DNA from 3 places in the Serratia sp. MMO-28 genome. Region 2 is predicted to be linked to each of the others. Evidence: predicted binding sites of a transcription regulator. Region 2 holds the regulator's gene; each other region holds the start of a gene.
What was found. Region 2 encodes PurR, which represses purine synthesis genes. Its sites were predicted from a motif close to CANGCAAACGTTTGCNTG; they were not measured.
Positions count from the first base shown of each region.

Region 1: purM (phosphoribosylformylglycinamidine cyclo-ligase) is a predicted target of PurR. The motif match lies at 1,214-1,231, and genes of this name have one in related genera.
Region 3: cvpA (colicin V production protein) is a predicted target of PurR. The motif match lies at 2,454-2,471, and genes of this name have one in related genera.

Region 1 is NZ_JBBCVB010000003.1:276,272-280,966, forward strand. Features, by position in the region: gene uraA (uracil permease) at 1-66, opposite strand, end outside; gene upp (uracil phosphoribosyltransferase) at 347-973, opposite strand; gene purM (phosphoribosylformylglycinamidine cyclo-ligase) at 1,316-2,353, shown strand; gene purN (phosphoribosylglycinamide formyltransferase) at 2,353-2,991, shown strand; gene speG (spermidine N1-acetyltransferase) at 3,106-3,651, shown strand; gene WG891_RS04370 (DUF1993 domain-containing protein) at 3,694-4,200, opposite strand; gene WG891_RS04375 (hypothetical protein) at 4,685-4,695, shown strand, end outside.
Region 2 is NZ_JBBCVB010000044.1:25,685-30,379, forward strand. Features, by position in the region: gene sodB (superoxide dismutase [Fe]) at 156-734, shown strand; gene cydH (cytochrome bd-I oxidase subunit CydH) at 799-888, opposite strand; gene purR (HTH-type transcriptional repressor PurR) at 1,231-2,256, shown strand; gene punR (DNA-binding transcriptional activator PunR) at 2,253-3,197, opposite strand; gene punC (purine nucleoside transporter PunC) at 3,312-4,529, shown strand.
Region 3 is NZ_JBBCVB010000004.1:200,111-204,805, reverse strand. Features, by position in the region: gene accD (acetyl-CoA carboxylase, carboxyltransferase subunit beta) at 1-174, shown strand, start outside; gene folC (bifunctional tetrahydrofolate synthase/dihydrofolate synthase) at 294-1,559, shown strand; gene dedD (cell division protein DedD) at 1,560-2,306, shown strand; gene cvpA (colicin V production protein) at 2,596-3,096, shown strand; gene purF (amidophosphoribosyltransferase) at 3,118-4,635, shown strand.

The sequences.
Region 1 (4,695 bases), on a different contig from region 2:
GAAACTGAGCGGAATAGTCTGGAGTAACGGCGGGCGTTCGCTGACGCCGATAGCGCGACGGGTCATGGTGTGTTTTTTCCTCTGAATTGTATTAATCAGTTGTTTAAGTTCAGTAAGTTATGCCCAATGGACTTCAAGTTACCGCTAGGCGGCAAGGGCGTGACAAATCGGTCGTAGACTGATTTGCACAGCGCTTGCGCTGGCCCGCAGGGTGAGCCTCAGTATTGAGGCTCATAATCCCTGGGAGCTTATACGTAATAAGTGACCGGGAGTTACATCCCGCCAACAACGCTGTAGCTTGAAAGACGAAGGGCATAAAAAAGCCGACTCTCTGGTCGGCTCGACGTTATTTTGTACCAAATATCTTATCGCCGGCATCACCCAGGCCAGGCACGATGTAGCCCTTCTCATTGAGGCACTGATCGATGGAAGCGGTATACAGTTCAACATCCGGGTGCGCTTTTTCCAGCGCTTTGATCCCTTCTGGTGCGGCCACCAGCACCAGCACCTTGATGCTGGTACAGCCGGCCTTCTTCAGCAGATCGATGGTAGCAATCATCGAACCACCGGTCGCCAGCATCGGGTCAACCACCAGCGCCAAACGCTCTGAGATGTTGGAAACCAGTTTCTGGAAATAAGGCACCGGCTCCAGGGTTTCTTCATCACGATAAACCCCAACCACGCTGATACGCGCGCTCGGTACGTGCTCCAGCACCCCTTCCATCATACCCAGACCGGCACGCAGGATCGGTACGACGGTAATTTTTTTCCCTTTGATCTGATCGACTTCAACCGGCCCGCACCAACCTTCGATGGTGACTTTTTCCGTCGCCAGATCGGCGGTCGCTTCATAGGTCAGCAAACTACCCACTTCAGAAGCCAGCTCACGAAAGCGTTTGGTACTGATATCATGTTCGCGCATCAGGCCAAGCTTGTGTTTAACCAGCGGGTGTTTCACCTCAACGATCTTCATCATTATTCTCCTATTAAGGCGGTTGACGGCCAAAAAAATCGCGGGATTATACCGCCTTTTCCCACGAGCGCCACTACCAATAGCCGGATCGAGATCAACAAAAGGTCGATAATCATTATATACCCAATAAATTCCAGTCAACGGTTTATAGTCATTGTCCCCATCCTCATCACCTGGTTGACCTGATTAGCAAACGCCAGGGTCCGATGAAACGAAAAATGGAAGCTGGCCGATAAGGCTCTCGCAAACGTTTGCTTGCGCTGTTAGAATTGCCGCGCCTTATTCCGGAACCAACACCGGAAGCACCGTTTTCAAACCGCAAACCGTCGTGGGGATCGCGCAGTGACCGACAAAACCTCTCTCAGCTATAAAGACGCAGGTGTCGATATCGATGCTGGCAACGCATTGGTAGACCGCATCAAAGGTGTAGTTAAACAGACCCGCCGCCCCGAAGTGATGGGTGGTCTGGGCGGATTTGGTGCCCTGTGTGCGTTGCCGCAGAAATACCGCGAACCGATACTGGTTTCGGGTACCGACGGCGTGGGCACCAAGCTGCGTCTGGCGATGGATCTGAAACGCCACGACACCATCGGCATCGATCTGGTTGCGATGTGTGTGAACGATCTGGTGGTTCAGGGGGCTGAACCACTGTTCTTCCTGGATTACTACGCGACCGGCAAACTGGACGTCGACACCGCCACCAGCGTGATCACCGGCATCGCCGAAGGCTGTAAGCAGTCCGGCTGTGCGCTGGTGGGTGGCGAAACCGCCGAAATGCCGGGCATGTACCACGGTGAGGATTACGACGTCGCCGGTTTCTGCGTCGGCGTGGTCGAAAAATCTGAAATCATCGACGGCAGCAAAGTGCAGCCGGGTGATGCGCTGATCGCCCTGGGCGCTTCCGGCCCGCACTCTAACGGGTATTCGCTGGTACGCAAGATCCTCGAAGTCAGCAATACCGATCCTACGACCACCACGCTAGCCGGCAAATCGCTGGCGGATCATCTGCTGGCACCGACCAAAATTTATGTCAAATCGGTGCTGGAACTGATTGCCAAAGTGGACGTACACGCGATTGCTCACCTGACCGGCGGCGGTTTCTGGGAAAACATCCCGCGCGTGCTGCCAGAAGGCATGCAGGCGGTGATTGACGAGTCGAGCTGGGAGTGGCCAGCGATCTTCAGTTGGCTGCAACAGGCAGGTAACGTCAGCCGCCATGAAATGTACCGCACCTTTAACTGTGGCGTGGGCATGGTGATTGCGCTGCCGGAAGAGGCGGTTGAAGAAGCCATCGCTTTGTTGACCGCAGCCGGTGAAAAAGCCTGGAAGATCGGTAAACTGACCGCTTCTTCTGACGAACAACAAGTGGTTATTCAGTGATGAAAAAGATTGTGGTGTTGGTCTCCGGCCAGGGGAGCAATCTCCAGGCGTTGATTGATGCCTGCCAGCAGGGCCGGATTGCCGCCAATATTGTGGCGGTATTCAGCAACAAGGCCCAGGCCTATGGCCTGCAACGTGCCGAAGAGGCTGGCATTGCCGCACATGCGCTTGATGCCAAAACCTTTGCCGACCGTGAAGCCTTCGATGCCGCACTGGCCGAGGCCATTGACCAGTATCAGCCCGATCTGGTGGTGTTGGCCGGTTATATGCGCATCCTCAGCCATGCCTTCGTCCAGCACTATGCCGGGCGCATGCTGAACATCCACCCATCATTGCTGCCGAAATATCCTGGCCTGCATACCCACCGCCAGGCGATCGACAACGGTGACAGCGAGCACGGTACCTCGGTGCATTTTGTCACCGAACAGCTCGACGGCGGCCCGGTTGTCCTGCAAGCCAAGGTGCCCATTTTCCCCGGTGACGAAGAAGATGAGGTGATAGAACGTGTGCAAACACAGGAACACCACATTTACCCACTGGTGGTGAACTGGTTTGTTACCGGGCGGCTGACCATGAGTGATAACGCGGCCTGGCTCGACGGTGAACGCTTGCCCGCACAAGGCTATGCCGCAGACTAGCGCTGGCAATCTGAATACAGCCTAAACGGTGCCCTGAGTGGTGCCGTTTTTTTTCGCCCTCATCCAATTCCCGGCGTTATACTTTACGCATATTCATTATGTTGAGGAGAAGGTATGCCGAGCACCACCAGCGTCAAATTACGCCCACTGGAACGGGAGGATTTGACGTTCGTTCACCAGATGGATAACAACGCCAGCGTGATGCGCTACTGGTTTGAAGAGCCGTATGAGGCCTTTGTCGAACTGGTCGATCTGTACGACAAGCACATTCACGATCAGAGCGAGCGGCGCTTTATCATTGAGCATGAAGGGGCCAAAGTTGGCCTGGTAGAACTGGTGGAGATCGACCACATCCACCGCCGTGCCGAATTCCAGATCATCATCGATCCGGCCCATCAGGGCAAAGGCTACGCCAGCACCGCCGCCAAACTGGCGATGGATTATGGTTTTTCCGTGCTCAATCTCTACAAGCTGTATCTGATCGTCGACAAAGAGAACCCGAAGGCGATTCACATTTACAGCAAATTGGGGTTCGAAGTGGAAGGCGAACTGATCGACGAATTTTTCGTTAACGGCGAATACCGCACCGTACTGCGCATGTGTATTTTCCAACCGCAGTATCTGGCAAAGTTCAAAACGCCGCCGGTAGCACTTAAGTAAGCGCTCACCGGGGAGCTGCGTGCTCCCCGGCTGATCGCCAGGTTAGACCTTGCCCAGATAGTCCATTTTACCCAGTTCAACCCCCTGATGGCGCAGAATGGCGTAAGCCGTGGTCAGATGGAAATAAAAATTAGGCAGGGCAAAGGTCAGCAGATAATCCTCCGCCGTAAAGTTGAATTCCCGCGTTTTGCTTTGCAGTGTAATAGTCCGCCCGTCAGAATCGGCAAAATCATGCGCTTGGAAACGTTGCAAATAGGCGATGGTTTTCTCAATACGCTGATGTAACTCAGCAAAACTGGCCTCATTGTCCGGCATCACCGGCACTTCCTGGCCACTCAATCTGGCAACGGCACCTTTCGCCGTATCGCTGGTGATCTGCACCTGCCGCAGCAAAGGGAACATATCCGCTGCCAGCCGGGCCTCCAGCAGCGTGCTTTCAGCTCGCTGTTTTTCACGCAGAAACTGCTCGCCTTTCAGCAATAAAGACGACAGATTCTGCAAACCGCGGACAAACTGCGCAGGGGAATGGGCGTAAATCGACAATGACATAAAACCTCCTGATTTTAGCAACGAATTTCCTCGGTGAAGCTTACGCTTTCCGCCGCTGCTCTGCCGCCGAATTGTTTAGCGATTTATGCCAATCAGATAAATCCTTATGAAAATCATATTATTATTTGAGCAGTGGCTGAAAGTCAGCATTCTGATAAATTCTGATTAACAAACCGGATAATGATTTAATGTTCATTGTTAGGTATCATCCCTGCCATTACGGATAGCCCCTATAGGCGCAGTGGCTGCGGCCAGCGCCCTGGCTCTCCGCACTCTGCTGCAAATGGAATTCAACCGGCCTGAAAACATGCGTAAATACAATTTATTATGGTGCGTATGGGTGTTATGGGCACTGCTCATAATGCTTTGGCTGACAGAGCTCGGCACCAGCGGAACCCACTTAAACCGAACGTTAATGATAGCGTTGGTCGTTATGCTATTGGTCACTCTGACGTTTATCTACAAAATCCCAAGGATGAATAATATGCTGTCATT
Region 2 (4,695 bases):
AATCAGCCGCTTAACATGCTTTAAACCTTTTTTTCACCCGGAAAGTTGCTAAGATTATTGTCCATAAAAAACACACAACCCTTCTGTTTTCCTCCGTCAGCCATCGGGTTGGAGGGTAGCGGAACAATAGTGCTGTATATAAAAAGGAGAAAGCAATGTCGTTTGAATTACCTGCATTACCGTATGAGAAGAACGCTCTCGAACCGCACATTTCTGCAGAAACCCTGGAATACCACTATGGCAAACACCATAACACCTACGTGGTTAACCTGAACAACCTGGTGAAAGGCAGCGAGTTCGAAGGCAAAACCCTGGAAGAGATCATCAAGACCTCTACCGGCGGTGTGTTCAACAACGCAGCGCAGGTGTGGAACCACACCTTCTATTGGCATTGCCTGTCACCACAGGGTGGCAATGAACCAACGGGTGCCGTTGCTGATGCGATCGCCAAATCCTTCGGTTCTTTTGCCGCGTTTAAAGAGCAATTCACCGATGCCGCCGTGAAAAACTTCGGCGCAGGTTGGACCTGGCTGGTGAAAAAAGCGGATGGAACGCTGGCGATCGTCAACACCTCAAATGCGGCTACCCCGCTGACCGGTGAAGACAAACCGCTGCTGACCGTTGACGTGTGGGAACATGCCTACTACATCGACTACCGCAATGCGCGTCCAAAATACCTGGAAAACTTCTGGGCATTGGTCAACTGGGCATTCGTGGCAAAGAATCTGGCGTAACGGCCGGGATGTGATGTGATAACAAGGCGCAGCATGCTGCGCCTTTATTATTTTTGCTATGAAGTTAGTTCAATGCTGCGATAAAACCAAAAACAATAATCATTGCCAATGCACAAACGGTGGTGATCAACGACATCTTCAAATCGGTATCCATAACGACTCCCTATCAGATTGGCTGTGCTAAGCATAAAATCCACACGATTAATGCGTCAAATCATTTTCACACAGTTCGTGACTAAAATCTTGTTATCATTTCCCAAGTTATAATGCTGAATAGATCTTCCACTTTGCGCCAATATGGGACAAAATCCGCAGTTCACAACTGCGTACCGGCAAAATGCCCCTCCTGTTCAAACGGCTTACGATCTCAGCCCTAAAAACTCAGCTTCCGCTTCCCTGGAGAGGTTATATCCAGTGAGACGATAGGTATACGCAGGCAAACGATTAACATCATACTTACATGCTGTAACATGTGGGTTCAGGAGTCATTCTTTACATGGCAACGATTAAAGATGTCGCCAAGCGCGCTGGCGTTTCCACCACCACCGTTTCGCACGTCATCAATAAAACGCGTTTCGTCGCCGAAGAAACCAAAGAAGCCGTGAGGGCGGCGATCAAGGAACTGCACTATTCACCCAGTGCCGTTGCGCGCAGCCTTAAGGTTAATCACACCAAGTCGATCGGTTTGCTTGCCACCTCAAGCGAAGCCCCCTATTTTGCTGAGGTGATCGAGGCGGTGGAAAACAGTTGCTATAGCAAAGGCTATACCCTGATCCTCTGTAACTCGCACAATAACCTCGATAAACAGCGCGCTTATCTGGCGATGCTGGCGCAAAAACGCGTCGATGGCTTGCTGATCATGTGCTCCGAATACCCGGACCAGTTACTGGGCATGTTGGAGGATTATCGCCATATCCCGATGGTGGTGATGGACTGGGGCGCCGCACGCGGGGATTTCACCGACACCATTATTGATAACGCCTTTGAAGGCGGCTATCTGGCTGGCCGCTATCTGCTGGAACGCGGCCACCGCGATATCGGTGCGATTCCAGGCCAATTGTCGCGCAACACCGGCGGCGGCCGCCATCAGGGCTTCCTCAAAGCCCTGAAGGAAGCCAATGTAGACGTGCGTGAAGAGTGGATCGTCCAAGGGGATTTTGAGCCCGATTCAGGCTATAAGGCCATGCACCAGATCCTGTCACAAAAGCACCGACCTACGGCGGTATTCTGCGGCGGCGATATTATGGCGATGGGCGCTATCTGTGCCGCCGACGAGCTGGGGCTGCGCGTCCCGCAGGATATTTCGGTGATCGGTTATGACAACGTGCGTAATGCGCGCTATTTCACCCCGGCCCTGACCACCATCCATCAGCCGAAAGAGCACCTGGGGGAGATGGCTTTCACCATGTTGCTGGATCGCATTATCAGCAAGCGTGAAGAATCCCAGGTGATTGAAGTGCATCCCAAACTGATCGAGCGCCGCTCCGTGGCCGACGGCCCGTTCATCGACTACCGCCGTTAAGCGCCTGTGCCGGGCACCTCGACGCTGCCCGGCACTTCTTCGCTCAGCCACTCCTGGTTGAGCGTTTCACTGTCCCCGAGATACTCCAGCAGCCAGGCCATCGCCGGTGACTGCGCATTCTGCTGCCAGGTCAGGCAACAGGCGCTGGCGGGGAACGGTTCATACAGTTGCAAGGCTACCAGTTCGCCGCTTTGCACTAACGGCAGCACGCGATGCGCGGGCACCATGCCAACACACAGCCCACTGCGTAAGCAGTCGACAGCAGAAACCCAATCGGGCACGGTCAGCCGCCGCTGATTATCCAAAGACCAGGTCACGCGTTTCGGTAAGTTGCGCGAAGTATCCTCAAGCAACAAAGAGGGATAGGGCCGCAATTGCTCGTTACGCAGCAGGCCGGTCAGGGAGGCCAAGGGATGTGTGGCACTCACCACGCACAGCCAGTTCATAAAACCCATGTCGCGAAAGGCAAATCCCCCGCCCACCGGCACGGCACGCGTGGCACCGATCGCCATCTCAGCTCGGCCATCCACCAGCGCATCCCACACGCCGTTAAACACTTCCGGCTGCACCATCAGTTCCACATCGGGAAAGTGACGATAAAAATCCAGCACCAGTTGGCGGCTGCGCTGCGGCTTGACAATAATATCCACCGCGATTCTTAACTGCCCGCGCCAGCCATTGGCTACCTGCTGGCATTGACGGCGAGTATCAAGCATTTTTTTGATAACAGTGCGCGCCTCTTTGACAAACAGCACACCGGCAGGCGTCAGTTCCACATCACGGTGGCGGCGTTCAAACAGCGATACGGCCAACCATTGTTCCAGTTGCCGTACGGTGTAACTCACGGCTGACGGCACACGATGCAGTTCCTGTGCCGCCGCGCTGAAACTGCCGGTGCGCGCTACCGCGTCAACCACATCGAGAGAATATTCAGACCACATCTTCTTTTGCCTTCAATTTTTTTAACAGCACCTAGCAAATATTACCGTTTCACAAGCAGAGATCCAGCCGGATACACTTGCCGCCGCTAAAAAACCTGCAATAAGAAAATGTTAATGAGAAATACCATGCAAAATTTTGGATTTATGTTTTATCTCGCGGGCCTGAGTATGCTGGGCTATCTGGCAACCGATATGTATCTGCCCGCTTTCAGCGCCATGCAACAGGATTTGCAAATCTCTGCCGGAGCCATCAGCGCCAGCCTGAGTATCTTTCTGGCGGGTTTCGCCTTTGCTCAACTGGTGTGGGGACCACTCTCTGACCATCTGGGCCGCAAACCGGTTCTGCTGCTTGGCCTGGGGCTGTTTGCGCTCGGCTGCCTGGGGATGTTGTGGGTGCAAAATGCCCTGCAACTGTGGTCATTACGCTTCATCCAGGCGATTGGCGTTTGTTCCGCTGCCGTGACCTGGCAGGCTATCGTGGTGGATCGCTATCGCGATGGTAAAGTGAACCGCATTTTCGCCACCATCATGCCGCTGGTTGCCCTTTCTCCGGCGTTAGCGCCACTGGTGGGTGCCTGGCTGCTGAATCATCTGGGCTGGCGGGCCATTTTTACCGTGCTGCTGGGTATTGCCGCTTTATTGTTCGTTCCCACCCTGCTACTGAAAGAAACGGCCAGAATCGTGCCTTCTGCCGATAAAAAACCCACCCTCAGCTTCCTGCAAATCCTGAAGTCGCCGGTTTTCAGCGGCAACGTGATGATCTTTGCTGCCTGTTCTGCCAGTTTCTTTGCCTGGTTGACCGGTTCACCCTTTATTCTCGGCAATATGGGATACAGCCCGAACGATATCGGCCTGAGCTATGTTCCGCAGACGCTGGCCTTTTTATTGGGGGGTTACGGTTGCCGCACTGCCTTAAACCGCATTTCTGGCAAAACGCTGTTGCCGTGGCTGCTGATAGCTTATGGCATAAGTATGGTGGCGTTGTATCTGGTCGCTACGCTGAGTCAACCGACATTAACCAGCCTGCTTATCCCGTTCTGCCTGATGGCCTTGGTCAACGGTGCCAGTTACCCGATTCTGGTGGCAAATGCCTTGATGCCCTTCCCAAATAACAGCGGTAAAGCCGCGGCATTGCAGAATACGTTGCAACTGGGGCTCTGTTTTATCGCCAGCATGTTGGTTTCGGCATTTATCACTCAGCCGCTGCTGGCGACCGTGACCGTAATGGTCGCAACCGTTGTTCTGGCCGCCTTGGGGTACATGATTCAACGCGGGAAGGGAGAGATTGATGGGCAGACAACCCCGGTGGTACATGCTGACTCCATGTCATAATGATCTTGATAAATAGTCACTTAATGAAAATTTTGGCCGAGTGCGATTTACTGTTGAGTGTGCGCCTCGGCAAGCCTATACTCGAAACAACCTTTTAAAATAACATCTTTATAGAACGTGTATTGCAATAGCTGTTGTGTACGCGAATAGCGTCACACTTTATTTA
Region 3 (4,695 bases), on a different contig from region 2:
GGCTTCCAGCGCAGCGAGTTCCTGATCGAAAAGGGCGCGATTGACATGATCGTACGCCGTCCGGTGATGCGTCAGACTTTGGCGAGCATTCTTTCCAAACTGACCAACCAACCGCAGCCGCAGTTTGACGACGCGGCACCGGTTGCTGCACAAGAAAATCAGGCTGATGCCTGATCCGCAGAAGAGCGGCCGCACCGGTCACTGACCGGTGCGGTATTTCAATCGCCATTTTGTGGCTAGCGTGATTGAAAACGCAAAGCGTCGCCTTACGGGTATATGAAGCGATGGAACCCATGCAAAACCACCCAATTCCCCAAGCCACGTCGCCATTGAGCTCGTGGCTTTATTATCTGGAACGCTTGCACAGCCAGGCGATCGAACTCGGCCTGGAGCGCGTGCAGCGCGTTGCGGCACATCTTGACCTGCTCACACCTGCTCCCACGGTATTTACCGTTGCCGGTACCAACGGCAAAGGCACCACCTGCCGTACGCTGGAAGCTATCCTGCTGGCCGCCGGGTTACGTGTTGGTGTCTACAGTTCACCGCACCTGGTGCGTTATACCGAGCGGGTACGCGTTCAGGGGGAGGAACTGAGCGAAGCGGAACATAGCCGCTCGTTTGCGGCCATTGAAGCCGGGCGTGGTGCAACCTCTCTGACCTATTTCGAATTCGGTACGCTGTCGGCGTTGCAACTGTTCAAACAGGCTAAGCTTGACGTGGTGATCCTGGAAGTCGGGCTGGGCGGGCGCTTGGACGCGACCAATATCGTCGACCCGAGCGTGGCGGTGGTAACCAGTATCGCCCTGGATCACACCGACTGGCTGGGGAGCGATCGCGAAAGCATTGGCCGTGAGAAAGCGGGGATTTTCCGCAGCGGCAAACCGGCGATCGTCGGCGAACCGGATATGCCGCTCAGCATTCAGCAAGTGGCAGAGAATCTGGCCGTTCCGCTGTACCGCCGTGGCGATGCCTGGAACTTCAGCGAGCAGGGTGAACGCTGGCAATGGGAGGGGGATGGCACCAGGCTGACCAATCTGCCGCTGCCAAACGTGCCGCTGGCCAATGCGGCAACCGCGCTGGCAGCACTGCACTATTCTGCGCTTGAGATCGATGAGAAAGCGATTTTTGCCGGATTACAGCAGGCAACTCTGCCAGGGCGCTTCCAGATTGTGCAGCGGGAACCGTTGCTGATCCTGGACGTGGCGCATAACCCGCATGCGGCGGCCTATCTGGCCGGGCAACTGGCGAAGTTGCCACGCAATGGCGGCAAGGTGCGTGCCGTGGTGGGCATGCTGTCGGATAAAGACATTGCCGGTACGCTGGCTTGCCTGAGCGGGCAGGTGGATGTCTGGTACTGCGCCCCGCTGGAGGGCCCGCGCGGTGCCAGCGTTGCGCTGCTGGCGCAGCATTTAACGGAACCGCGGCAGTTTAGCGATGTCCAAACTGCCTGGCGTCAGGCGATGCAGGATGCAGATCTTCAGGACATTGTGATCGTCTGCGGTTCGTTCCACACCGTTGCACACGTGATGGCGGCGTTAGACGAGAGGCGGGGAGCGTGAGTGGCAAGTAAATTTCAGAACCGACTGGTTGGCACCGTGATTCTGGTTGCTCTGGGGGTCATTATCCTGCCGGGGTTGCTGGACGGAAAGAAGAGACATTATGAGGATGAGTTCGCAGCCATTCCTCTGGTGCCGAAACCGGGTGATGTGCATGAAACCGACGTGATACCGCCGGTGAATCAGCCGTTGCCTGCACAGCCGCCGGAAGGGGCAGGTGCCTTGGTTGAACAGCAAGCGGCATCCGAAGCAGCAGCCCAGCAGGTGGTAAATAATCAACGTGGGCAGCAGCAGGAACAGCAGCAGCCAGCCGCGGTAACTCCACCGCCGATCGAAACCAAGCCGGTGCCACAGCCCAAGCCGAAACCGGTGGACACCAAACCGGTGGAGGTGAAGCCAAAACCGATTGTGCCACCGAAGGTGGAACCTAAGCCAGAAGTGAAGCCGGAGCCTAAACCCGAACCGAAGCCAGAGCCAAAACCCGCGGCTGAAGAAAAAGCGCCGGTAGGGCAGGCTTATGTGGTGCAGCTGGGGGCGCTGAAAAATGCCGCCAAGGTTAACGAGATCGTCGCCTCGCTGCGTTTATCTGGCTACCGCGCTTATACCGTGCCTTCAACCCCGGTGCAGGGCGAGATTACGCGGATCTTCGTCGGGCCGGATGCGTCGAAGCAGAAGCTGCAAGCGTCACTGCCTGCATTGAATGGCATTAGTGGCCTGAGCGGGCAGGTGAAAGCCTATAGTGCACGCTGACAGGCTCCCGCTCCCTCCTCTCCGGGGGAGGGGCGGTAGAAACATCAATGAAAGTGCGCCTTTCAAGGGCGAAACCACCTATGTGGGCGCGGCGATTAAGAAATTTTTTATCGCCGTTTTTTATTTGTTACGTGGTGGGAAATCCCCTACGCAAACGTTTTCTTTTTCTGTTAGAATTCGCCGCGAATTGGTCATACCCGATAGCATTCGAGCCGTATCGAGGCACTCAGCAGCGATGCAGCGTGAAGGATAAAGGGAGTGCAAGGGGCGATTCATTATTGGAATGGTCATGGTCTGGATTGATTACGTCATTTTAGCGTTGATTGGATTTTCGGCTCTGGTGAGCCTGATCCGAGGTTTTGTACGTGAAGCCTTGTCACTGGTGACATGGGGATGTGCGTTCTTTGTTGCCAGCCATTTCTACCCTTACCTTGCAGCCTATTTCACTCGTTTTGAAGATGAACTGGTAAGGAACGGCATTGCGATTGCCATTTTGTTTATCGCAACGCTGATTGTAGGCGCTATCGTTAACTATGTGATTGGTTCACTGGTAGAGAAAACGGGGTTATCGGGCACCGATCGGGTGCTGGGCGTGTGTTTCGGCGCATTGCGCGGCGTGTTGATTGTGGCGGCGATACTGTTTTTCCTGGATACCTTTACCACCCTGTCACAAAGTGCGGATTGGAAACAGTCACAGCTTATTCCCCAGTTCAGCTATATCATCAGGTGGTTTTTTGACTACCTGCAGAGCACGTCGAGTTTCTTACCGTCCCATTTACCGGGGCAGTAGCGGCTTAGAGGAAAAAACAACATGTGCGGTATTGTCGGTATCGCCGGTTTTATGCCGGTAAACCAGTCGATTTATGATGCGTTGACGGTGCTTCAGCACCGTGGACAAGATGCCGCAGGCATCGTCACCATTGATGCCCATAACGGGTTCCGTCTGCGTAAAGCAAACGGTCTGGTGAAGGATGTGTTTGAAGCACGGCATATGCAACGTTTGCAGGGCAATATGGGGATCGGCCACGTGCGTTACCCCACTGCAGGCAGCTCCAGTGCTTCAGAGGCGCAGCCTTTCTACGTCAACTCGCCGTTCGGTATTACGCTGGCTCACAACGGCAACCTGACCAACGCCCATGAACTGCGCCAGAAGTTGTTTGAAAGTGGCCGCCGTCATGTCAACACCACGTCCGATTCCGAGATTCTGCTGAACGTGCTGGCCACCGAGCTTGACCGTTTCCAGCACTATCCGCTGGAGTCCGATAATATTTTCACCGCGGTAGCGGCAATGCATCAGCAACTGCGCGGTGCCTATGCCTGTGTGGCGATGATTATCGGTCATGGACTGGTCGCGTTCCGCGATCCTAACGGTATTCGCCCCTTGGTGATCGGCAAGCGCGCGTTGGAAGATGGCCGCTGTGAGTACATGGTGGCATCCGAGAGCGTCGCGCTGGATACGCTGGGCTTTGAATTCTTGCGGGACGTGGCACCGGGTGAAGCGGTCTACATCACCGAAAAAGGCCAACTGTTCACCCGCCAGTGTGCAGAGAACCCCAAAACCAATCCATGCCTGTTCGAATATGTCTACTTTGCCCGCCCAGATTCCTTTATGGACAAGATTTCTGTCTACAGCGCCCGCGTGCGTATGGGGCAAAAGCTGGGCGAAAAGATTGCTCGCGAGTGGGAAGATCTGGATATCGATGTGGTGATCCCGATCCCGGAAACTTCTTGTGATATCGCGCTGGAAATCGCGCGTATCCTGGATAAACCCTATCGTCAGGGCTTTGTGAAAAACCGCTATGTCGGCCGCACTTTTATCATGCCTGGCCAGCAGGCTCGCCGCCAGTCGGTGCGCCGTAAGCTGAATGCCAATCGTGCCGAGTTCCGCGACAAGAACGTGCTGTTGGTGGATGACTCGATCGTTCGTGGCACCACTTCTGAGCAGATTGTGGAAATGGCACGTGATGCCGGGGCTAAACGCGTTTATCTGGCTTCTGCCGCGCCGGAAATCCGTTTCCCGAACGTTTATGGTATTGATATGCCGAGTGCCACCGAGCTTATCGCCCACGGGCGTGAGGTGGATGAAATCCGCCAACTCATCGGCGCCGATGGCCTGATTTTCCAGGATCTGAACGATCTGATCGAAGCGGTACGCGAAGAGAATCCAGACATTACCCAGTTTGAATGCTCGGTGTTTAACGGCATTTACGTGACCAAAGATGTTGACCAGAGCTATCTGGAATATCTGGAAGCGCTGCGTAATGACGATGCCAAAGCGTTGCGCGGGCAAACGGAAGCGGAAAACCTGGAAATGCACAACGAAGGCTAGGCATACAGCCTGGTTTCGCGCCAAAAAGATGCACCGCGCTGCCCACGGCGGTGCATCTCC